DNA from 3 places in the Paenibacillus antri genome. Region 3 is predicted to be linked to each of the others. Evidence: a T-box and tRNA genes for the amino acid it is inferred to sense, from the RefSeq annotation. Region 3 holds a T-box; the other regions hold tRNA genes.
The links. The T-box of region 3 lies ahead of leuS (leucine--tRNA ligase). A T-box ahead of a tRNA ligase gene usually reads a tRNA of that ligase, here a tRNA-Leu.
Positions count from the first base shown of each region.

Region 1 (7,090 bases), on a different contig from region 3:
CCGCCGCCGCGAAAACGTAGTAACGCAGCTCGCCCTCCCTTTGACCTTCGGAGTCATGGGGAGGGCGAGTTTTTTTGGTCGGGGGGAGGACGGCGTCTCTTTTGGCGTATCGTCGAAATTTATCTAAGTTAGAAAATTATCTACGATGCGGAGAAAGAGTTACCGACATCCATTGGGCGGGTTTCCTAATCATTGCGGAATGCCGCCCCTACAGCGCCTTGATCGTCAGCCGCGTCACCGCTTCGGCCGTCGCGCCGGGCTCCAGCGCCTGAAGGCCGGTCAGCGCCGCGGGCGCGTCGACGTTCGGCGCGTTCGGCACCCACGTCAGCGGCTCGGGGCAGAAGAAGCCGCGATCCGGCTTGCCCTTGCCGTTATAGAGCACCCATTGCGTGAACGTCTTGTCGGCTTCGTAGCGAATGGACAGTCCCGCGCCGCGGTCCTCTAGCGTCGCCTCGACCGGCGCGTCCGGGGACGCCTGGAAGCAGTCGTCGAACTCGACGCGATCGAGCGGCAGCCCCTCGGCCAACGCGCCGCGCAGCGGGTTGTCCAGCAGGGCGCCCGTCGGCAGCAGCCGATCGTTCAGCTCCCACGTCTTTTCGGCGCGCAGCCGAAGCGTGCACTTCGATAGATCGCCCTCCGGATTCCCGAGCGGCAGCACGAACGTCGTGTGGTAGCCGAGCCCCCACGGCATCGCCGCCTCGTCGCGGCTCTCGAGCGTAAAGCGCAGCTCGACGCTGTCGGCGGCGAAGCGGAAGCCGTGCCGAACCGTGAACCGATGCGGCAGCGCCTCGAAGACGGCGGGCGTCTCCTCGGAGACGACGGTCGTCTCGACCCAAGCCGTGCCGTCGTCCGACGTCTCCGCCGCGGACAGCTTCCAGGCCGTGCGCATCAGCACGCCGTGAATGTGATAGCCCCTCGCGGGATCGACGGGGAAGCGATACTCCCGCCCGCGGAACGTGAACGCGCCGCCCTCGATGCGGCTCGGCGGGAACAGCACGGGGATGCCGTGCAGCGTCGTGCGCGCATGGTACGCTTCGGCGGAAGCCGGCGAGCGCAGCAGCGCGGTGCCGGTCGGGCGCCAGGTCAGGCCGATCAGGTTGCTCCCCCAGCCGGGGACGACGATGCCCTCGAGCTTCTCCGTCGTTACCTTAACGGCGGGCTCGCCGAAGTACGATATATGTTCGATCGCGGCGGTCATGAAAGATCCGCTCCTTCCTTCGTCTCGCTTGTGAAACAATGGTAGTATATCATGGTAGAATACAGAAATTAAGGGGAGCGGAAGGAGGGAGTCGGATGAGGAACAGCATACTCGCCGCGCTCGCGGCGACGGCGCTGGCCGCAGCGAGCGTCGCGGGCTGCGCGCCGAGCCCGGACGAAGCCGCGCCGCCCGAGCTCACCGTCTCGGCGGCGGCAAGCCTCGCGCTTCCGCTCGACGAGCTTCAGGCGATGTACAAAGACCGGGCGCCGGAGACGACGGTGCTGATCAATTACGGGTCTACCGGCGGATTGCAGAAGCAGATCGAGATGGGCCTGCCGGCGGACCTCTTCTTAGGCGCGGGACGGAAGCCGATGGAGCAGCTGCTCGAGCAAGGGTGGATCGATCCGGAGTCGAACGATACGCTGCTGACGAATCGGCTCGTCGTCGTCGTGCCCGCCGATCGGACGTCCGCGCTCCATGCGCTCGAAGAGCTCGCGGACGACGCCTGGGGGAAGCTCGCGATCGGCGTGCCGGAGACGGTGCCGGCGGGAGGCTACGCCAAGGAAGCGCTCGAGGCCGTCGGCATATGGGACAAGGCGTTCGCGAAAGCTGTGTTCGGCAAGGACGTGCGGCAGGTGCTTACCTCGGTGGAAACCGGCAACGCGGACGCGGGCTTCGTGTACGCGACGGACGCGATGTCCTCCGGCAAGGTGCGCGTCGCCTTCGAGGTGCCGCCGGAGCGGCATTCGCCGATCGTGTACCCGATCGGCGTCGTCGCGACGACCGAATACCCGGAGGAAGCGGAAGCGTTCTATAACTTCTTAAGAAGCGACGAAGCGATGGCCGTCTTCGCGGAATACGGCTTCGGCGCGGCCGCGCGGGCCCCATGAGCGAGCTGACGTGGTTCGAGCCCGTGCGGCTGTCGCTCGCGACGGCCGCCGTCGCGAGCGCGCTCGCCTTCGTCCTCGGCACGCTCGCGGCGTGGCGCATGCAGCTCGCTCGATTTCGCGGCCGAACGCTGCTCGAGGCGCTCTTCCTGCTGCCGCTCGTGCTTCCGCCGACCGTCGTCGGCTTCGTCCTGCTCGTCGTCTTCGGCCGGCGCAGCTGGGCGGGCGCCGCCTACGAGTGGCTCTTCGGCCAGCCGATCGTCTTCTCCGCCGCCGCCGCCGCGCTCGCCTCCGCCGTCGTCGCGTTCCCGCTCGTCTACCAGACGGCGAAAGCGGGCTTCGCCTCCGTGGACCGCGACCTGACCGATGCGGCGCGCTCGATCGGCGCGGGCGAGTGGCAGCTGCTCCAGTACGTCGCCGCGCCGCTCGCCGCGCGCGCCTTGGTCGCGGGCTTCATCCTCGGCTTCGCTCGGGCGCTCGGCGAATTCGGCGCGACGCTCATGTTCGCGGGCGCCATTCCGGGGCGGACGCTGACGCTGCCGACCGCGATTTACCTCGCCGTCGAGAGCGGGGACGACGCCCGGGCATGGGCGTGGTGCGCCGCGATCGCGGCGATCGGCTTCGCGCTGCTGCTCGTCGCGAGGACGTTTGCCCGAGGAGAACCTGCAGGAAAATAATGGCTTGGGCAAAACCGCTTTACTTTTGTCCGCGGGCGTGATATTATCATTCTTGTCTTCAAAAACGCGGTCGTGGTGGAACGGCAGACACGCTGTCTTCAGGCGGCAGTGAGCGCAAGCTCGTGGAGGTTCAAATCCTCTCGACCGCACCATACATATCAATCAAGGGAAGCTTCCTCGAAGCTTCCTTTTTTGCATGGAAAAGACCCGGTTTCCCGGGTCTTCCGACGGCGCCGCTGGTTGATGTCCCATCTTCAAAGAAAGCAAATTCGACAACGCTCTTCGTTATCGATGACGTGTAAAGCCGCTAACTAGCGTCCGACACATCCCTCGCCCTCTATATTGAGTGAGAACCTCCCGAACTGTCTTGTTTCGTTGAATTCCTTACGTCGTCCAACGCCACCACGACCTTTCTCTTGGTCGCCGTCGTAACCTAGTATGCGCAGCGTCCGGAAGGTTTACTCGCGCCGACGATGAAATTGTTGCATCCTTCGCCGGCCCTGAGCGTATAAAGCTGTAATGAACGTCGAGGAGGAGTCCCATGGATACGCGTAAACTATTAGCCGCATTGGCATATTTCAGCATTTTCTTTATGGGCTTTATTTTGCCGGCCGTGCTGTATTTCATCTCGGACGATCGATACGTGAAGGATCACGCGAAGGCGGCGTTCCTCTCCCACTGCATTCCGGTCGTCGCCGTCATCGTCGCGTTCGTCGGCATGATCGCCACCGGCGTCGGCGCCTTCGGGATCGGCGGGAGCGCGGAGGCGGCGGGCATGGGCGCCTTGATCGGCATGTTCCTGTTGTTCGGCGCGGCCGCGCTCGTGTCGCTCGCCGTGGCGATTTGGAACGTGTACAAGGGCATTAAGGTACTTTTATAAGCCCCCGCACGAATGCGGATACGGATGCTCCGCTTGCAGCTTTTTGTTTTCGGCGTCGATGTCCTTGTCGTCCGCCCGCGCCGCGACGAGCTTGGCCGGCGGCTGCGCGAATCGAACGTCGCCGCGCGGGGCATTCTCCTGTTTCGTCATAAGCCGAAATTCACTCTCCTTTCAGATCCGCCCGGCAGGCGGTGGAGTCCGCGCCGGGGGGATCTTTTTCATAAGCGATCAACGTAATTTCTTCCCCGAGCTCCTCGTTCAGCCTCGATTCCAGTCGTTTCAACTCGCGGACCGCGCGATCCGGCAAGCTCGCGAACGCATAGTCGTTTCGCAATGGAAGACACGCTCCTTTCCCCGGTATTTTGCCCTGCTAAAGGAGAGGGAATCCGACCGCCGACTGCGACTTTTTTCCCCCGATGCGCCTGGTTTTGTGATATGATCGTTTACGTCATAAATTGTACATAGGAACAACTTTCTTGGGCGGGGGAAACGGATGAACCGGAAGCTGAAGATTTGGTTGACGGTCGCGAACGCGGCGGTGTTGTTGTTGTCTTTGACGTTTTATGTATTCGGACAATTGGAGGTGCTGAACCGCACGCTCTTCAATTACCACATGACGGAAAACATGACCCACGCGCCGAACGAGCGCATCGTGGTCATCGGCATCGACGACGAGTCGCTCGAAGCGATCGGACGATTCCCCTGGGACCGCCGCGTGTACGCGGATTTGCTCCATGTGCTGAACCAGCCCGGCTACGAGCCGAACTCGATCAGCTTCGATATCAGCTTCGACGAAGCGTCGGATCCGGAAGCGGACGCCGCCTTCGCCGAAGCGCTCGCCATGTACGACAACGTCGTCTTCCCGATTACGGGCATCACGGAAGACGTGCGACGAGAGGTGACGGTCAAGAAGGGCGGCTACCTGGAAGCGTACGACGTGCGCACGCCGTACGAGCCCTTCGCCGAACACGTCAAGACCGCGCATATTAACGCGCTGGTCGACGAGGACGGAGCGATCCGCCGCACGGCGCTCGCGATTCAAGGTCCGGACGGCACCGTCTATCCGTCGCTCGGCCTTAACGCCGTGCAGATGGCCGGGTACGACGTAAATACATATTTGGAAAACGACTACATGGCAGGCGACAGCATGAAGGGCGAGGTGTTCATCGACTTCGACGCCATGAGCGACGAGTTCATCACCGTCCCGTTCCTGTACGTCGTCGCCGGCGAAATCGATCCGGTCATGTTCCAGGACGCGATCGTGCTGATCGGCATCAACGCGGTCGGCTTCGAGTTCGACCACAGCAACACGACCGTCGAGCGGGACATGAGGCTCGTCTACGCCCACGCCAACATCATCAATCAGCTGATCGAAGGCACCGTCACGACGAAGTCCGAATGGTACGTGACGCTGGCGCTCATGGCGGCGCTGCTGGCGCTGACGTGGTGGGCCGCGTGGCGCCTCAAGACGACCTACAGCGTCGTCTTGTTCGCCCTCGCGCTAGGCGGCTTGTTCGGCGCGCAATCCCTGATTTACAAGCAAATCAGCCTGTACGTCGACGTCGTCTATCCGGCGCTCGTGCTCCTGCTGGCGTACATTCTGAACATCGCGGTCAAGTCGTATTTGGAAAATAAACAAAAAAACTTCATCACGAAGCAGTTCGGCCGCTACATCTCGCCGGATCTCGTCAAGGAGATCGCGACGACGAACCACGAAATCAAGCTCGGCGGCATCAACAAGGAGCTGTCGATCCTGTTCCTCGACATTCGCGGCTTTACGACGCTGTCGGAGAAGCTGAAGCCGGAGGAGGTCGTCGACTTCCTGAACGAGATGTTCGACCTGATCACGAACAAGGCGCTCGAAAACAAGGGCACGATCGACAAGTTCATCGGCGACGCCGCGATGCTCATCTACAATGCGCCGCTCGACGTCGAGAACCATCCGTATTATGCGGTGAAGACGGCTTGGGACATTCAACAGGGGATGATCGAGGTGCGCGAGCGCATCCAGGCGCGCCACGGCGTCACCGTCAATTGCGGCATCGGCGTGCATACGGGGGAGGTCGTCGTCGGCAACATCGGCTCTTACCTTCGCGTCGACTACACCTGTATCGGCGACAACGTCAACACGGCGGCGCGGATCGAATCGCAGACGACGGCAGGGCAAATTCTCGTCTCCGAAGCGACGTACGAACTGACGAAGGACCGGTTCGAGTTCAATTACGTCGGGGATCGAATGATGAAAGGGAAGACGGTCGCGGTCAAGCTGTACGAGGTTCTCGGACCTACGGCGTAACGGAAGAGACAGGAGGGACCCGTGTCTTTTGGCTCGGGTTCTTTTTCGTATTTAGAAAAAGTTGGCAACCCTCATCGAATTGTATAGAATGAATCTATATTCCTAAAGAAATATAAAATGGGGGCGTATCCGAATGCCGACCATCAGCGTCATTTCACCGACCTATAATCGACCGCATACCGTCGCGGAGCTGTTGGAAGCGTTATCGCGTCAGACGTTCGCGGACTTCGAGGTGCTGATCGTCAACGACGCGGGGAAGCGGATCGACGACGTCGTCGCGTTGTATCCGTCTCTTCGGATCCAGGTCATCGACTTGCCGGTGAACTCGTATCATGTTTGGGCGAGGAATGCGGCGCTGCCGCACGTGAAGGGGCAGTGGATCATGCCGATCGACGACGACGACTTGATCGTGCCGGATCATATGGAGACGATGCTTCAAGAGGCGCGGGACGCGGATCTCGTGTACGGGGACGTGGAAATTTTCGACTATGCGACGAAAGCGGGGACGCGTCTGCCGACGGCGCGATTCTTGTTCGCCTACGAGCATGACCCGGAGCTGCTTCGCCACTTCAATACATATGTAGCTTCCGGTTCGCTCTACCGGAGAGATCTGCACGATACGCTCGGTCCGTTCGATCCCGAGATGCGGAACTATTGGGATTGGGACTGGATCCTGCGCGTCGTGGAAGCGGGATATCGCGTGAAGAAGGTGCCGCGGGCCGGCACCCTCTACGCGTTCGCCTCCGCGGGCGGGGACAACCAGTCGAGCAAGCAGGACGCGATGCGTCCGTACCTTGATAAGCTGAGCGAGAAGCACGGGCTCGGGTACTTGCCGACGAAAAACTTCTTCCTCATGCTCGAGGAAGAAGCGATTCGTTCGCGGCGCACGGCTTCCAGCATCGTCTGGGACGGCAAGCCGTTCGAGTCGCGTTATCGGTTGAAGTAAGCGGCGCCGCCGATCACCGATACGACGAGCGCCGCGATGACCAGAAACATGAAGTACATGCCGAACATCCCCGGCAGCAAGGCGGAGAGGACGATCAGGAAGCCGGCGGCGACCATGAACCGGCCGTGGAAGCGGGCGTATCTCGCGTAGTTTTCTTCCTTCATGCGGAACGCCTTCAGCGTGCCCTGCGGCGCCCGCGGCAGCAC
Region 1 covers NZ_VCIW01000006.1:161,642-168,731, forward strand. Annotated here, with positions in the region: gene FE782_RS11910 (extracellular solute-binding protein) at 1-20, shown strand, start outside; gene FE782_RS11915 (aldose 1-epimerase) at 209-1,198, opposite strand; gene modA (molybdate ABC transporter substrate-binding protein) at 1,294-2,088, shown strand; gene modB (molybdate ABC transporter permease subunit) at 2,085-2,762, shown strand; tRNA gene FE782_RS11930 (tRNA-Leu) at 2,829-2,914, shown strand; gene FE782_RS11935 (magnetosome magnetite crystal formation protein family) at 3,304-3,642, shown strand; gene FE782_RS32275 (hypothetical protein) at 3,637-3,792, opposite strand; gene FE782_RS32595 (hypothetical protein) at 3,803-3,976, opposite strand; gene FE782_RS11940 (adenylate/guanylate cyclase domain-containing protein) at 4,136-5,938, shown strand; gene FE782_RS11945 (glycosyltransferase family 2 protein) at 6,072-6,884, shown strand; gene FE782_RS11950 (DUF1648 domain-containing protein) at 6,869-7,090, opposite strand, start outside.
Region 1: it encodes a tRNA-Leu, which carries the amino acid that the T-box ahead of leuS (leucine--tRNA ligase) is inferred to sense. The anticodon was not compared.

Region 2 (7,090 bases), on a different contig from region 3:
TTCGACGAGGAATTTAAGAGGATAGCCGGGATGCCGAGCTTTTACAAACAGCAATTTTACGAGCTGCTCGAAAAGCCGATGCCGGTGTTCGTATCGTCTCCCGCGGCGAATGACGGCAAGCTTCGATTCGTATGGGATCCGTCCTACGACGCGCAAGGGGACGCGGTCGCTTACGATTTCGAAATCGGGGCGGAACCGCTCCTGTCGAATCCGATCGTATCCGTCCGCGATCTGTCGGATTCGACGTATGAGATCGATCCTCCCGCTCCCGGAACCTATTACGTTCGGGTTACGGTGAAGGACGCCGCGGGCCATACTCAAGTTTCCTATGGCTCCGTAAGGGGCGAAGACGGGGCATACATCTTCGGCGTGAACGCGTTCACCGTCGAGTAACGGGGAGGATTCGGCGTGCAGCACGAATTTAAGAAGCTGAGACACGAGCTCAAATACTATATTCACATATCCGAGTATTATGCGTTGCGCAGCCGGCTTGCAGCGTTCATGTCGTTGGACCGGAACGCCGCAAGTTCGGAGGGATATCATATTCGCAGCTTGTATTTCAGCGATCAACAAGAAACGGCGTTGCTCGAGAAAAATTTCGGCCTCATTCAACGGAAGAAGTATCGGATCCGCATTTATAATCATAGCGACAAAATGATTAAGCTGGAGCGGAAAAGCCGATTCGGCGAGTTGGTATCGAAGGAATCCGCTTCATTGTCGATGCAGGAATACCGATCGATCTTGGCGGGCGATTCGGATGCTACGGCCAATCGGAAGGAACCGGTGATGCAGCAGTGGAATACGGCTCGACAGGTACATCGGTTGAAGCCGGACATCATCGTGGACTATACGAGAGAAGCGTATACGGCGGAGCCCGGGGAAGTTCGCGTCACGTTCGATAAATCGTTGTCGGCCGTCGTCGACACGTACGACATCTTCGACCGGGAGGCGGCGACGGCGACGGTGCTCGCGCCGCCGCGGCTGATCATGGAGGTCAAGTATAACGATTTTCTGCCGGGCTATATTGCGGAGGCGCTGCGCATGCGAACGCATCAGCGAGAGGCGATTTCCAAATACGTGTTGTGCAGAGAAGCCGTAAAACCGGCGCTTCGATAGAAGGTCGGAGTCCACAAGGATATGGGATGGGAAAGGGCGGGCGCGATGACGAATACGATTAATTTCCAGGATATCGTGAAGGAATCGTTTTTAAATGTGGGGCAGTTTACGCCGGTGTCTCTCATGAACGTGGGGGTCGGGCTGGCGGTGTCGTTGGTCGTGGGGCTATTTATTTATTTCGTGTACAAGAAATCGTTCCGTGGGGTCGTCTATCATCACAGCTTCAACGTAACGTTGGTGCTGATGACGATGATTACGAGCTTGATTATCATGACGATCAGCACTAACATTATCCTGTCCCTGGGCATGGTCGGCGCCTTGAGCATCGTGCGGTTCCGTACGGCGATCAAGGATCCGATGGATATCGTCTTTATGTTCTGGGCGATCTCCGCGGGGATCGCGAACGGCGCAGGCGTGTACGCGGTCGGCGTCGGGGGGTCGGTCGTACTGGCCGTCACTGTGCTGCTGCTGACGCGGATTAAGTTCAAGGATTCCGCCTACCTGCTTATCGTACATCATACGGAGCAGGCGACGGAGACGGTCGATAAAACGCTGGACGGCATCAAGCACGTACTGAAGTCCAAGACGATTCGCCGGGATCATATCGAAGTCGTCGCGGAAGTGAAAATTCGGGGCTCCCAGACGACGATCGTCAACGACTTGTCGGGGCAGGAAGGCGTTAAGGACGTGTCCTTAGTGAGCTACAACGGGGATTACGCGCCGTGACGCCCGGGTGGTTCGATCGTTGGCGCGGGACGCCTGCGGGCACCGAGCACAAGTTCATGATTTATTACGGACATATGGACGATGAAAAGATGGAGGCGTTATCGCGTTTCGACCTTGTCGTCGTCGAACCGCTCCATTGGACCGCGGATCGAGTCTACAGGCTGAAGCAAGCGGGCACGAAAGTGATCGGCTATCTTTCAGTCATGGAGTGGGCCGCTTGGAACGTCCCTCGCGGGGACGCGCTGCGGAGCGCCGACTATTACCGGCCGGCGAGGGAGAAGCTGCGTCTGCCGCAATGGGACGCTTATCTGATGGATATTCGCGAGAAGCATTATCAGAGCGTCCTGTTCGACGAGCTCGAAGAACGAATCGTTGCCAAGGGCATGGACGGAGCGTTCCTGGACACCGTCGGAGACATCGAGGAACGGGTAGAGTCGCCTGTGGATCGGGCCGAGATGATGCATGCGTACTTGGCGTGGCTGTCCGAGGTGCGCGGCAGGCATACGACCTTATGGACGATGCAAAATCGCGGGTTCGAACTCATCGGGAACGCTTCCCGATTCGTTAACGCATTTCTGTGGGAGGACTGGAGGGCGGAATGGACGAGCGATCCATGGGGCAAACGCCAGTTGACGATGCTGCAATCGCTGCGGAAGAACGGTCTCGAACTGTTCGCCGTGAGCGGCCGTCCAGGAACGCAGAACGACCGGAAAGCCGCAAGAAGCCATGGCATGACGTATTTGTCGAGACATGACGATTATTCTGTTTGGGTAGAAGCTCATCTTGAGTAAGGGGGGAGCGGCGCATGAGGCTCTTGTCGATCCAAGGGATATCATTCGAGATCGCGATCGATTACGCGGTTACAATCGCGGGCGGCATCGTCTTGCTATGCGCGCTCGTGCTGCTTTATATCCGGAAGCTTCGCGTCGATATGAGGAAGCTGTCAAGCGTGCAGAGGCAACTCGATAAAATTCGGTCGCAGCCGAACTTCGATCAGAAGATGACGGTCGTGTTGGAAGAACTCGGCAATCAGTTCAGCGCATTAACGTATGCGTTCTATATCCGCGACGAGCGGTTCGATAAGTTCATGCTGCGGGCGACCCGGTTTCGGTCCGGGAGCGGCCCCGGCGCATCGACGCAGAGCGCATTGATCTCCTCGCCGGGAGATGCTTATCAGCCGGCCATGACGGCGTCGAATTTATTCCTGACGAGCAAGATCGAGGTCATGAAGGAGGGGGAGGTTCCTCTGCTCGTTCTCCCGATCAGCGGCAAGGGGATGATCCGAATCGGTCCGATCCGCCGCGTCTCCCGACGCGAGAAGCGAAGGTTGAAGCGATGGATGGACTTCGTCCGACCGATGGTGGAAGAGATGATCGAGGCGGAGCAAGTCAAGGAACAATCGAATATCGCGATGGCGTCGAAGAACGCGATCGTGAACATCAGCAAGATCGCTTTGGAAGTCGACATGGCGCTTGAAACCATCTTGCCGTTCTGCGTGAACACGCTCAAGTTTTCCGGCGGCTGCTTAGTGCATGCGGCGGGCGGCGAATATCGGCTGATCGGGAAGGCCGGGCCGTCGAAGGATCTTGCGGATCGACTGGAGACGGATGCGGAGACGTTGTTCGCATATAGGGCCTTGTCCGAGCAGGAAGCCGTGCATTACGTTCGGGAGCCGATGCCTTCGTATTTCCAGGAGGAAGGCATGAATCAGGTGCTGCTCGTATCGACAGGGTCTCATTATTTCGTCTTGTGGAACAAGGGCGAGAAAGAGAGACGTTGGATAAGCCTGTATTTCGAAACCTTGATCGAAAATTATTCCAGGTTCGCCGCCGAACAGGCGGCCTATCTTCGCGGCACGGGCGCTTACGTCCCCCTGCTGCAAGCGCTGGCGCGATTGCTTGACGACTTGAGTCCGAACACGATCGGATATTCCGAGCTGCTCAGTCGGTACAGCATCGTAATCGCGAGAGAGATGGGGTTGTCCACGGGAGAAATCCGGGACGTGGCGATCGCCGCGTACCTTGCCCACATCGGGACGATCGCGTTGTCCAGCGACTTGTTCCAGAAGGAAGGCCAGTACACGGACGCCGAATTCGAGCTGATGAAGCTTCATGCCGAGGTCAGCGCCTTGATCGTGTCGTTCGCGACCGGCAACGAGCGGGCGGCTTCGTATATTCGCCATCATCACGAACGAATGGACGGGAACGGGTATCCCGCAGGGCTGAAAGGGGCGGAAATACCGGCTGGCGCACGCATCATCGCCGTCGTTCAGACTTTCCTCGCTAAGATCAACGGTCGGAATTATCGGGATCCGATGTCGTTCAATCAATCGCTCCAAACGCTTCGCTCCGCCAGCGGCCAGCAGCTTGACGCCGAGATGGTGAACGTCTTTATCGACTGGTATCAAGACAAGCGCAGAAATCAGATCGATTCCAAGAAGGCGCTCGGCGCCTGCAGCGAGATGTGCTGCGTGCCGGAGACGATCTGCCGCACCTGCCCGGCTTTCGGGCGAACGGATAAGAACTGCTGGGAGACGGAAGGGGTATTGTGCGCGGCGCACGGCAAGTCGTGCGACTCGTGCTTCGTAAAGACGGAGTTCGTTTCCAGAAAAAGCGTATCGGTGGTATAATCGACCGTATTCCGAACGCTGGGAAAGAAGGCGCGATTCACGTAATGAAGATCGTTTACTTGGTGCTTGTATCCTCCTTGCTAAGCACGGTCGGCAACTTGCTTTGGAAGTGGCAATTTTCCAAGCATCCCTTGGATCTCTCGTCGATCGCTTCGATCGCCGGGACGTTCATGTCTTGGAAGGTGCTGTTAGGTGGGTTGGGATACTTTTGCTCGATGGTACTCTTCTTCTATTTGCTATCCAATTACAAGATGTCCGTGATTATTCCGTTGCAATCGATCACATACCTCTTAAACTTGGCCGTGGCCGTCGCTTTGTTTAAGGAAAAAATGTCGTTAGGTCAAGCGTTCGGCACGGCGATCATTATGATCGGTATCGTCGTTCTGCTCCGGGCGAACGATACGGCCGCGGCGGCGGCCGGTTGAGCCGGATCCGGCGGCATTCCCGTAAGACGCCTCGAAAAACTGTCCGCAGGTCCGAGGCGTAACGGCGAAAATTTGCCAATCCTTCCGACTTTACTTTTGGCCGTCGATCCGGTATATTAATTTCTGTCGCCGCTTTCCCTCGAAGGGCGGCGAGACAGCTGCAACGCGCGGTCGTGGTGGAACGGCAGACACGCTATCTTGAGGGGGTAGTGCCCACTGGGCGTGAGGGTTCAAATCCCTCCGACCGCACCATACATAATAATGAACGGGACCCTGGCAGCAGGGTTCTTTTTTTATGTTTTCTATAGACAAACGGCGGCGGCTGACTTAGGATAAATGTTAGAAACGAACATTATGTTGTTTTAATATTACATTTTCCGAAAAAGGAGTTTTTCCCCTATGTCGCCCAAAGCGAGAATGAACCGCATGTTCAGTCCGGCCGGCAAGTGCTTCGACGTCGCGGTCGATCACGGCTTCTTCAATGAAGTTTCGTTCCTGTCTTCGATCGAAAACATGGAGTCGGCGATTCGGACGATCGTCGACGCGGGTCCCGATTGCATCCAGCTGAGCGTCGGGCAGGCGAAGCATCTGCAGGACGTCCCGGGCAAGCGGAAGCCGGAGCTCGTGCTGCGAACGGATGCGGCGAACATCTACGGATCGACGCTGCCGCGATTCTTGTTCAGCGAAATCATCGACGGCGCGGTCGAGCACGCGGTGCGCCTCGACGCGGTGGCGGTGTGCGTGAACCTGCTGCTGCTGCCAAATCAACCGGAGCTGCATTATCAGTGCGTCAAGAACGTCATGAAGCTGAAGACGGACTGCGAGAAGTACGGCATGGTGCTGATGGTCGAGCCGCTCGTCATGCTGCCGAACGAGGCGAAGGGCGGATACATGGTGGACGGGGATATTTCGAAAATTATGCCGCTCGTCCGTCAAGCGGTCGAGCTCGGCGCGGACGTCATTAAAGCCGACCCGTGCGACGACGTGGACGAGTATCATCGCGTCGTCGAGGTCGCCGGCGGTGTGCCGGTGCTCGTGCGCGGGGGCGGACGCGCGACCGACGAAGAGATCGTGAACCGGACGGTGAAGCTGATGGAGCAAGGCGCCTCGGGCATCGTCTACGGCCGGAACGTCATTCAGCATCCGTATCCGGCCCGGATGACGAAGGCGCTGATGCGCATCGTGCACGAAGGCGCCTCGGCAGCCGACGCGTTGGCGATTCTCGGGGGTGAAGCGTAATGGCAGGCGAAGGTTCGAAAAAGATCATCCGCTTCGGCGTCATCGGCTGCGGCTTGATGGGCAAGGAATTCGCGAGCGCGGCGTCGCGTTGGTGTCACCTCGCGGACGTCGACTTCGAGCCGCGGATTACGGCCGTGTGCGACGCGAACCCGGCGGCGACGGCTTGGTTCGAGCAGGCCGTACCGAGCGTGGAACGGTCGTATACGGATTACCGGGAGCTGCTGGCCGACCCGAACGTCGACGCGGTGTATTGCGCGGTGCCGCACAACCTGCACGCGCAGCTGTACATCGACATCATCCGAGCCGGGAAGCATCTGCTCGGGGAGAAGCCGTTCGGCATCGACGCGGCCGCGAACGCGGCGATTATGGAAGCGTTGTCGGAGCGTCCTGAGGTCATCGTGCGATGCTCGTCGGAGTTCCCGTTTTTCCCGGGGGCGATGCAGCTCACCGAGTGGGTGCGCGAAGGACGGTTCGGGCGTATAATCGAGGTGGAGGCCGGATTTTGGCATTCGAGCGATCTGGATCCGAATAAGCCGATCAATTGGAAACGGCGCATCGCGACGAACGGCGAATACGGCTGCATGGGCGATCTCGGCATGCATGTGCTGCATCTGCCGCTCCGGTACGGCTGGAAGCCGAAGAGCGTCCGCGCGCTGCTTTCGAAGATCGTGCCCGAGCGTCCGGACGGCAAGGGCGGTATGGCGCCGTGCGAGACGTGGGACAACGCGATTCTCGCGTGCGACGTGGAGACGGCGGATCAGGTATTCCCGATGGTGCTGTCGACGAAGCGGATCGCGCCGGGGCACGCGAACACTTGGTTTCTGCGCATTCAAGGGACGGAGCTGTCGGCGGAGTTTACGACGAAGTACCCGAAGCAGGTCGCGTCGCTGCCCTACACGCCAGGAGCCTCGCAGGCGTGGCACGTCGCGGACGCGCCGTACAAGTCGGCGTACGG
Region 2 covers NZ_VCIW01000006.1:133,734-140,823, forward strand. Annotated here, with positions in the region: gene FE782_RS11810 (CotH kinase family protein) at 1-393, shown strand, start outside; gene FE782_RS11815 (polyphosphate polymerase domain-containing protein) at 409-1,116, shown strand; gene FE782_RS11820 (DUF4956 domain-containing protein) at 1,138-1,842, shown strand; gene FE782_RS11825 (endo alpha-1,4 polygalactosaminidase) at 1,839-2,633, shown strand; gene FE782_RS11830 (HD-GYP domain-containing protein) at 2,648-4,471, shown strand; gene FE782_RS11835 (EamA family transporter) at 4,516-4,896, shown strand; tRNA gene FE782_RS11840 (tRNA-Leu) at 5,064-5,148, shown strand; gene FE782_RS11845 (class I fructose-bisphosphate aldolase) at 5,296-6,135, shown strand; gene FE782_RS11850 (Gfo/Idh/MocA family protein) at 6,135-7,090, shown strand, end outside.
Region 2: it encodes a tRNA-Leu, which carries the amino acid that the T-box ahead of leuS (leucine--tRNA ligase) is inferred to sense. The anticodon was not compared.

Region 3 (7,090 bases):
GTGGGCGTCGAGATACTTCGCGACCGCCGCCGCGTTGGCGCTGTGACGCTCCATGCGGAGGTGCAGCGTCTCGAGCCCTTGCAGCAGCATGAACGCGTTGAACGGGGACATCGCCGCGCCCATGTCGCGCAGCAGCTGCACGCGAGCTTTAATGATGTAAGCGATCGGGCCGACCGCTTCCGTATAGACGACGCCGTGGTAGCTCGGATCCGGCTCGGTCATGCCCGGGAACTTGCCGCTCGCCTTCCAATCGAACGTGCCGCCGTCGACGATGACGCCGCCGATCGACGTGCCGTGGCCGCCGATGAATTTCGTCGCCGAATGAACGACGATATCGGCCCCGTGCTCGATCGGGCGCAGCAAGTACGGGCTCGGCAGCGTATTGTCGACGATAAGGGGCACGCCGTTCGCGTGCGCGATGTCCGCGATGGCGCGAATGTCCATGACGTCGCCGCGCGGATTGCCGACCGATTCGACGTACAGCGCCTTCGTCTTGTCGGTAATTGCGGCGCGGAACGCTTCGGGATTCGTCGGGTCGACGAAGCGAACCGTGATGCCGAGCTTCGCTAGCGTATTCGCGAACAAGTTATAGGTTCCGCCGTAGAGGCTGGACGCCGAGACGATCTCGTCGCCCGCGCCGGCGATATTCAAAATCGAGTACGTAATCGCGGCTTGTCCCGAGGCGACGGCCAACGCCGCAGGCGCTCCCTCGAGGGCGGCGACCCGCTTCTCGAACACGTCGGTCGTCGGGTTCATGATGCGAGAATAGATGTTGCCGAATTCCTTCAAGGCGAACAGGTTCGCCGCGTGCTCCGTATCGCGGAAGCCGTACGACGTCGTCTGATACAACGGGACGGCGCGCGACATCGTGGTCGGATCAAGCTCCTGCCCCGCGTGTACGGCAAGCGTATCGAGCGACAGGCGTTTCTCGTTAGACAAAACAATCCCTCCCAGGACAAGTTAGGTTCTATCGAAATTTTCGCACATCGGACGCCGGAAGGAAAGCATTATTTTCCATCTTCGGCGGCGGGCCCGGCGACGATCGACGGCCGGATTTTCGCGAAGATGGCGGGTCCGATCCCTTTCACGTTCATGACGTCTTCCGGACGCGCGAACGCTCCGTTCGACTCCCGGTAATCGATGACGGCTTGCGCCTTGGCGCGGCCGATCCCGGGCAGCGCGTCCAACTCCTCCAGCGTGGCGCGGTTAATATCGACGACGCCCTCCGCGCTCCGCTCATGCGCTTGCGGCTCTACCGCCGCGCGCGCCGACTCCTCCGTCGTACGTGCCGGCGAGGCCGGCGCCGCCGCGGCGGGAGAGCCGGCATCCGCCGCGGCGGCCGGGGCGGGCGGGCTCTCAGACGCCTCGACGCTCGTCGTCGGCGGCGATTCGACGCTCGCGCCGTCCAGCCAAGCCTCGACCTCCGCGTTCATGTCGCGCCAGGACGACGCGTCCGAGTCGCCGGCGCCGCCGAAGACGGAGGCGAGCCATAAGAAGGCGCCGACCGAAGCAAGCCCTCCGGCCATGCGAATGTAATGGACATTCATGGATTTTCACCTCGAAACGGGCATTCGTTCATTCCGAAAGCATAAGACAATGCGTACGATTCATATAGTTTACAAACTACGACACCCTCGTCGGTAACGCCGACGCTTGCCATCGGGAACAGAAGGAGGATTACGATGAACGTCGGATTTATCGGAACCGGGAGTATGGGTAGCATCCTGATCGAGTCTATGATTAAGACGGACGCGCTAAAGCCGGATCAAATCGTCGCGACGAACCGCACGTTCGCGAAAGCGGAACGGCTCGCCGAAGTCTATACGGGGCTGAAGGCCGTGCCGAGCAACCGGGAAGTGGCGCTCGCCGCCGATATGATATTTCTCTGCGTGAAGCCGAAGGAGTTCAAGAACGTCATCGACGACATTAAGCCGTACGTAACCGCGGCCCAGACGGTAGTATCGATTACGAGCCCCGTCCTGATTCGCCATCTGGAAGAGCATATTCCTTGCAAAATCGCGAAAATCATTCCGAGCATTACGAATTACGTATGCAGCGGCGCGACGCTAACGATGTACGGAAGCCGCATGGAAGCGGAAGATATCGAAACGTTGGATCGGCTCTTGCAGCGCATGTCGAAGCCGTTGGTCGTGTCTGAGGAGTATACGCGGATAAGTTCGGATATTTCGAGCTGCGGGCCGGCGTTCTTGGCGTTCTTCGTCGAGCAGTTCGTGCAAGCGGCCGTGACGTACACGGGCATCTCGAAGGAGGAAGCGACGAAGCTCGCCTCGGAGATGGTGCTCGGAACCGGATTGCTGCTGACCGCTGGCGGATTCTCTCCCGAATCGCTTCGGGAGAGAGTGACCGTCCCCGGCGGGATTACGGCGGAAGGCCTTCGCATGCTGTCGCTGGATTTGGACGGCACGTTCGAGCGGCTCATCCGCACGACCCATCATAAATACAAAGAAGAGTTGGATAAGGTGGAAGGCCTGTTTTATAACCCCCAATCCTAAAACTTATCCGACGACGATATTCACCAGCTTGCCTTTCACGGCGATGACCTTGCGGACTTGTTTCCCGGCCATCGCCTCTTTCACTTTGTCCAGGGACGTCGCGAGCGCTTCGAGCGCCTTCTCGTCCGCGTCGGCCGCCACGTTCGCGCGGTCGACGATCTTCCCGTTCACTTGAACGACGATTTCGACTTCGTCGTCCACCGTCCAAGCCTCGTCGTACGACGGCCATGGCACGTAAGATACCGAGCCGGCGCCGCCGAGCTTCTCCCACAGCTCCTCCGCGATATGCGGGGCGATCGGGGAGAGCAGCTGAACGAAATGCTTCATGCCCTCGAGCGGAAGCGCGTCTTGCTTGTAGGCCTCGTTCACGAAAATCATCATCTGAGAGATCGCCGTATTGAATCGAAGCGCTTCGTAATCCTCGGTCAGCTTCTTGATCGTGCGATGCCATGTCCGCTTGAACGCGTCCGTGCCGCCGTCCGGCTTGATCTTCGGCTGGAGCGTCCCTTCTTCGGTCATGAACAACCGCCATACCCGATTGAGGAAGCGATAGACGCCTTCGACGCCGTTCGTATTCCACGGCTTCGTCTGCTCGAGCGGCCCCATGAACATCTCGTACATGCGCAGCGTATCCGCGCCGTACTCCCGCACGATGTCGTCCGGATTGATGACGTTGCCGCGCGACTTGCTCATCTTCTCGCCGTTGTCGCCGAGAATCATCCCTTGATTGACGAGCTTCTGGAACGGCTCCTTCGTCGATACCACGCCGATATCGTACAGCACCTTATGCCAGAAGCGGGCGTACAACAAGTGGAGCACCGCGTGCTCGGCGCCGCCGATGTACAGGTCTACCGGCAGCCAGCGCTCTTGCGCTTCCTTGGAGCACAGCTCCCGATCGTTGCGCGGGTCGATGAAGCGCAGGTAGTACCAGCAGCTGCCCGCCCATTGCGGCATCGTGTTCGTCTCGCGGCGCGCCTTCATGCCCGTCTCCGGATCGATCGTGTTCACCCATTCGGTCACGTTCGCGAGCGGCGATTCGCCGGTGCCGGAAGGCTTGATTTCGTCGACGTCCGGCAGCAGCAGCGGAAGCTCCGATTCCGGAACGGGCTTCATCGTGCCGTCCTCGAGGTGAAGAATCGGAATCGGCTCGCCCCAATACCGCTGGCGGGAGAACAGCCAATCGCGAAGACGGTAGGTGACCTTCTTTTCGCCCTTGCCGTTCTTCTCCAACCATTCGGTCACAGCCGCAATGGCGTCCGCCGTGTTCAAGCCGTTCAAGAAATCGGAGTTGACGTGCGCCCCGTCGCCCGCGTACGCTTCCGCGCTTACGTCGCCGCCTTGCACCACTTCGACGATCGGCAGGTCGAACTTCTTCGCGAATTCCCAGTCGCGTTGGTCGTGGCCGGGCACCGCCATGATGGCGCCCGTGCCGTAGCCCGCCAGCACGTAATCGGCGATCCAGATCGGCACCTTCGCGCCGTTCACCGGATTGATCGCGTATGCGCCGGTGAACACGCCGGATTTATCCTTCGCAAGATCGGTCCGCTCGAGGTCGCTCTTGCGGGACGCCGCGTCTTGATACGCTTCTACCGCGGAGCGCTGCGCGTCCGTCGCGATCTTGCCGACGAGCTCGTGCTCCGGCGCCAAGACGCAATACGTCGCGCCGAACAGCGTATCCGGCCGCGTCGTGAACACGACGAGCGATTCGTCCGTCCCGTCGACCGCGAAGCGCACCTCCGCGCCGGTCGACTTGCCGATCCAGTTGCGCTGCATATCCTTGATGCTCTCCGACCAGTCGAGCTCCTCCAGATCCTCGAGCAGCCGCTCGGCGTATGCCGTAATGCGGAGCACCCACTGGCGCATCGGCTTCCGGATGACCGGATGGCCGCCGCGCTCGCTCTTGCCGTCGATGACTTCTTCGTTCGCGAGCACCGTGCCGAGCGCCGGACACCAGTTGACCGGCAGCTCCGCGACGTATGCGAGGCCGCGCTTATACAGCTGGATGAAAATCCACTGCGTCCACTTGTAATATTCCGGATCGGTCGTGCTGAATTCGCGGTCCCAGTCGTAGCTGAAGCCCAGCGACTTGATCTGGCGGCGGAAGTTGTCGATGTTCTTGAACGTAATTTCCCGCGGATGCTTGCCGGTGTTCAGCGCGTGCTGCTCCGCCGGCAGGCCGAACGCGTCCCAGCCCATCGGATGAAGCACGTCGTAGCCGCGCATGCGCTTGAACCGGGACACGATGTCCGTCGCCGTATAGCCTTCCGGATGGCCGACGTGGAGGCCGTCGCCGGACGGGTACGGGAACATATCGAGCGCGTAAAATTTCGGTTTGTTCGGGTCGTCGAGCACCTTGAACGTCTTTTGTTCGTCCCAATACGCTTGCCACTTCGGTTCGATCGCCTGCGGGGAATAGCCCCCGGACGATTGCTTCGTCGTCTCTGTCATGAATACCGTCCTCCTGATCCATTCGTAAATCGTTAAAAAAAGCCCCCGTCCCTAGCGAGATTCGCTAGGGACGAGAGCTTTGTCTCCCGTGGTACCACCCTAGTTAACGGCCGCGGTGCTTCCTCGGTCCGTTCACTTGACCTCTTAACGCGAGGGCTTCGCCGCGGATTTCTCTTCCGCGGTGCTCCAAGGCGAGTTCGCCGATCCGCCGTGCCGACTTCCACCAACCGTCGGCTCTCTGAAGTACGGGGTTCCCGGGTACTAATCCTTATCGTTGCTCGAAAAAGTGTTCAATTTCCCAAATTATACGCGGAAAAAGCGGCGGAAGTCAAGCCGAACGCGGCTTCAGCGCTTCGTCGCCGCGAAAAACATCCGCGTCGTCTCGTCGTCGTCGATCGGGTCGAACGTAAAGTCGGCGTACGTCTCGATCCCGGAGAAGCCCGCGTCGGCAAGCAGCTTGCGGATCGTCGCCTCCGAATAGACGCGCTGACGATGCGTCTCGACCGAGCGGTCGTACCGGCCGTCGGCGCCGCGCACGAAGAACGTCAACCGATGCGCGATCGTCGACGTCTCCTCGTCCAACTCGCACGTCCATATGTAGGAGGCCTCTTCGTCGTCGTGGCAGAACGGCTCGTTCGCCATGTAAGCGTCGAGCTGATTCGGATGATGCATGTCGAACAGGAACGCGCCGCCGGGCTTCAGCGCCGCGAAGGCCGAACCGAACGCCCGCGCGACGTCGGCTTCCTCCGTCAAATAATTCAGGCAATCGCACAGCGAGACGACCGCGTCGACGGGCGCCGGCGCGCGCCATTCCCGCATGTCGCCGACGACCCACTCCAGCTCGCCGGGCACCGCCAGCTCGCTTCGAACGGCGGCTTCCTTCCGCCGAGCGACCTCGATCATATCGGCGGACAAGTCGACGCCGGTCACGCGCGAGCCCTCCCGCGCGAGCGGGATCGCAAGCGTGCCGGTGCCGCAGCCGAGATCGACGACGTCGCTCGGCCTTCCCCCGCGCGCGGACCAATACGCGTCCAGCCAACCGAGCCATTCGCCGTACGGCATGTCCGCCATCAGACGGTCGTACACATAAGCGAAAGCGCCGTACGGCCCTCCGGAGGCGTGCGGCGCTTCGTTCGTCTTCGTCATCCTTCCGCCTCGTCTCCGGAAGACGCGAGCGCCTTCCCCTTCTCGGTCAGGTGCGTCCAGCTGCCCTTCTGCTCGATGTACCCGTCCTTGTATAGCTTGCCGATCGCCCGCTTGAACGCCGACTTGCTGATGCCGAACCGCTTCGAGATCGCGTCGGCGGGCGACTCGTCGGAGTACGGCATCGCGCCGTCGGGCCGACGCCGCAGCTCCGCGAGCAGCTTGTCCGCGTCTTCGCCGCGGCCGACTTCTTTCTGCTTGCGCATCGACAGATTGACGTGCCCGTCCTCGCGAACGAACGTCACGCGGGCGTTCACCTTCTCGCCGATGCGCAGCGGCCGCGGTCGATCGTGCGACGGAATGAAGCCGATCGCGCCGAAGCCGAGCACCCCGCCTTCGACGACGACGAGCGAGCCGGCCGTCAGCGAACGGTATACCCACGCGTCCATCCATCGGTTGCGCCACGCGTCCGGCGCCTTGAAGGCGTAAGGGGCGAGGTCCGCCTCCTTCACGGAGCGGGCGAGCAAACGCCCCTCCTTGTCGCGGTCGACGCGAACGTACACCTCGTCGCCGACGAGCGGCCATACGGATTTCTCGCTGGGCAGCTCCTTCAGCGGCAGCAGCATGTGCCGGGACAAGCCGATATCCAGGAACCAGCCCAAGCGCGGATTCATGTCCGCGATCTTCAGCCGCGCCACCTTGCCGAACCGCGCCAACGGCTCGCGAAGCGTCGCGGTCATTCGGTCTTCGCTGTCGTGGTACAAATACGCCTCGACCGAAGCGCCTCGCTTCAGCGGCTGTCCGAGCGCCTCCGGGAACGGCAGCAGCACGTCCTGCTTGCCGTTCGTGAGCGTGAAGCCGTGGGCGTTTTCTTCCGAAACCTTAAGCGTCTGCACCGTGCCCGAGGCGAGCGGCGCGACGCGAACGATGTCCCTGCCCGTCATGCGAGCTCGACGGACTTGGCGTCCGACCACAGCCGCTCGATA
Region 3 covers NZ_VCIW01000002.1:495,949-503,038, reverse strand. Annotated here, with positions in the region: gene FE782_RS05445 (homocysteine synthase) at 1-939, opposite strand, end outside; gene FE782_RS05440 (ComEA family DNA-binding protein) at 1,008-1,547, opposite strand; gene comER (late competence protein ComER) at 1,683-2,513, shown strand; gene leuS (leucine--tRNA ligase) at 2,517-4,961, opposite strand; T-box leader at 5,025-5,245, opposite strand; gene FE782_RS05425 (class I SAM-dependent DNA methyltransferase) at 5,307-6,107, opposite strand; gene FE782_RS05420 (CvfB family protein) at 6,104-7,048, opposite strand; gene rsfS (ribosome silencing factor) at 7,045-7,090, opposite strand, start outside.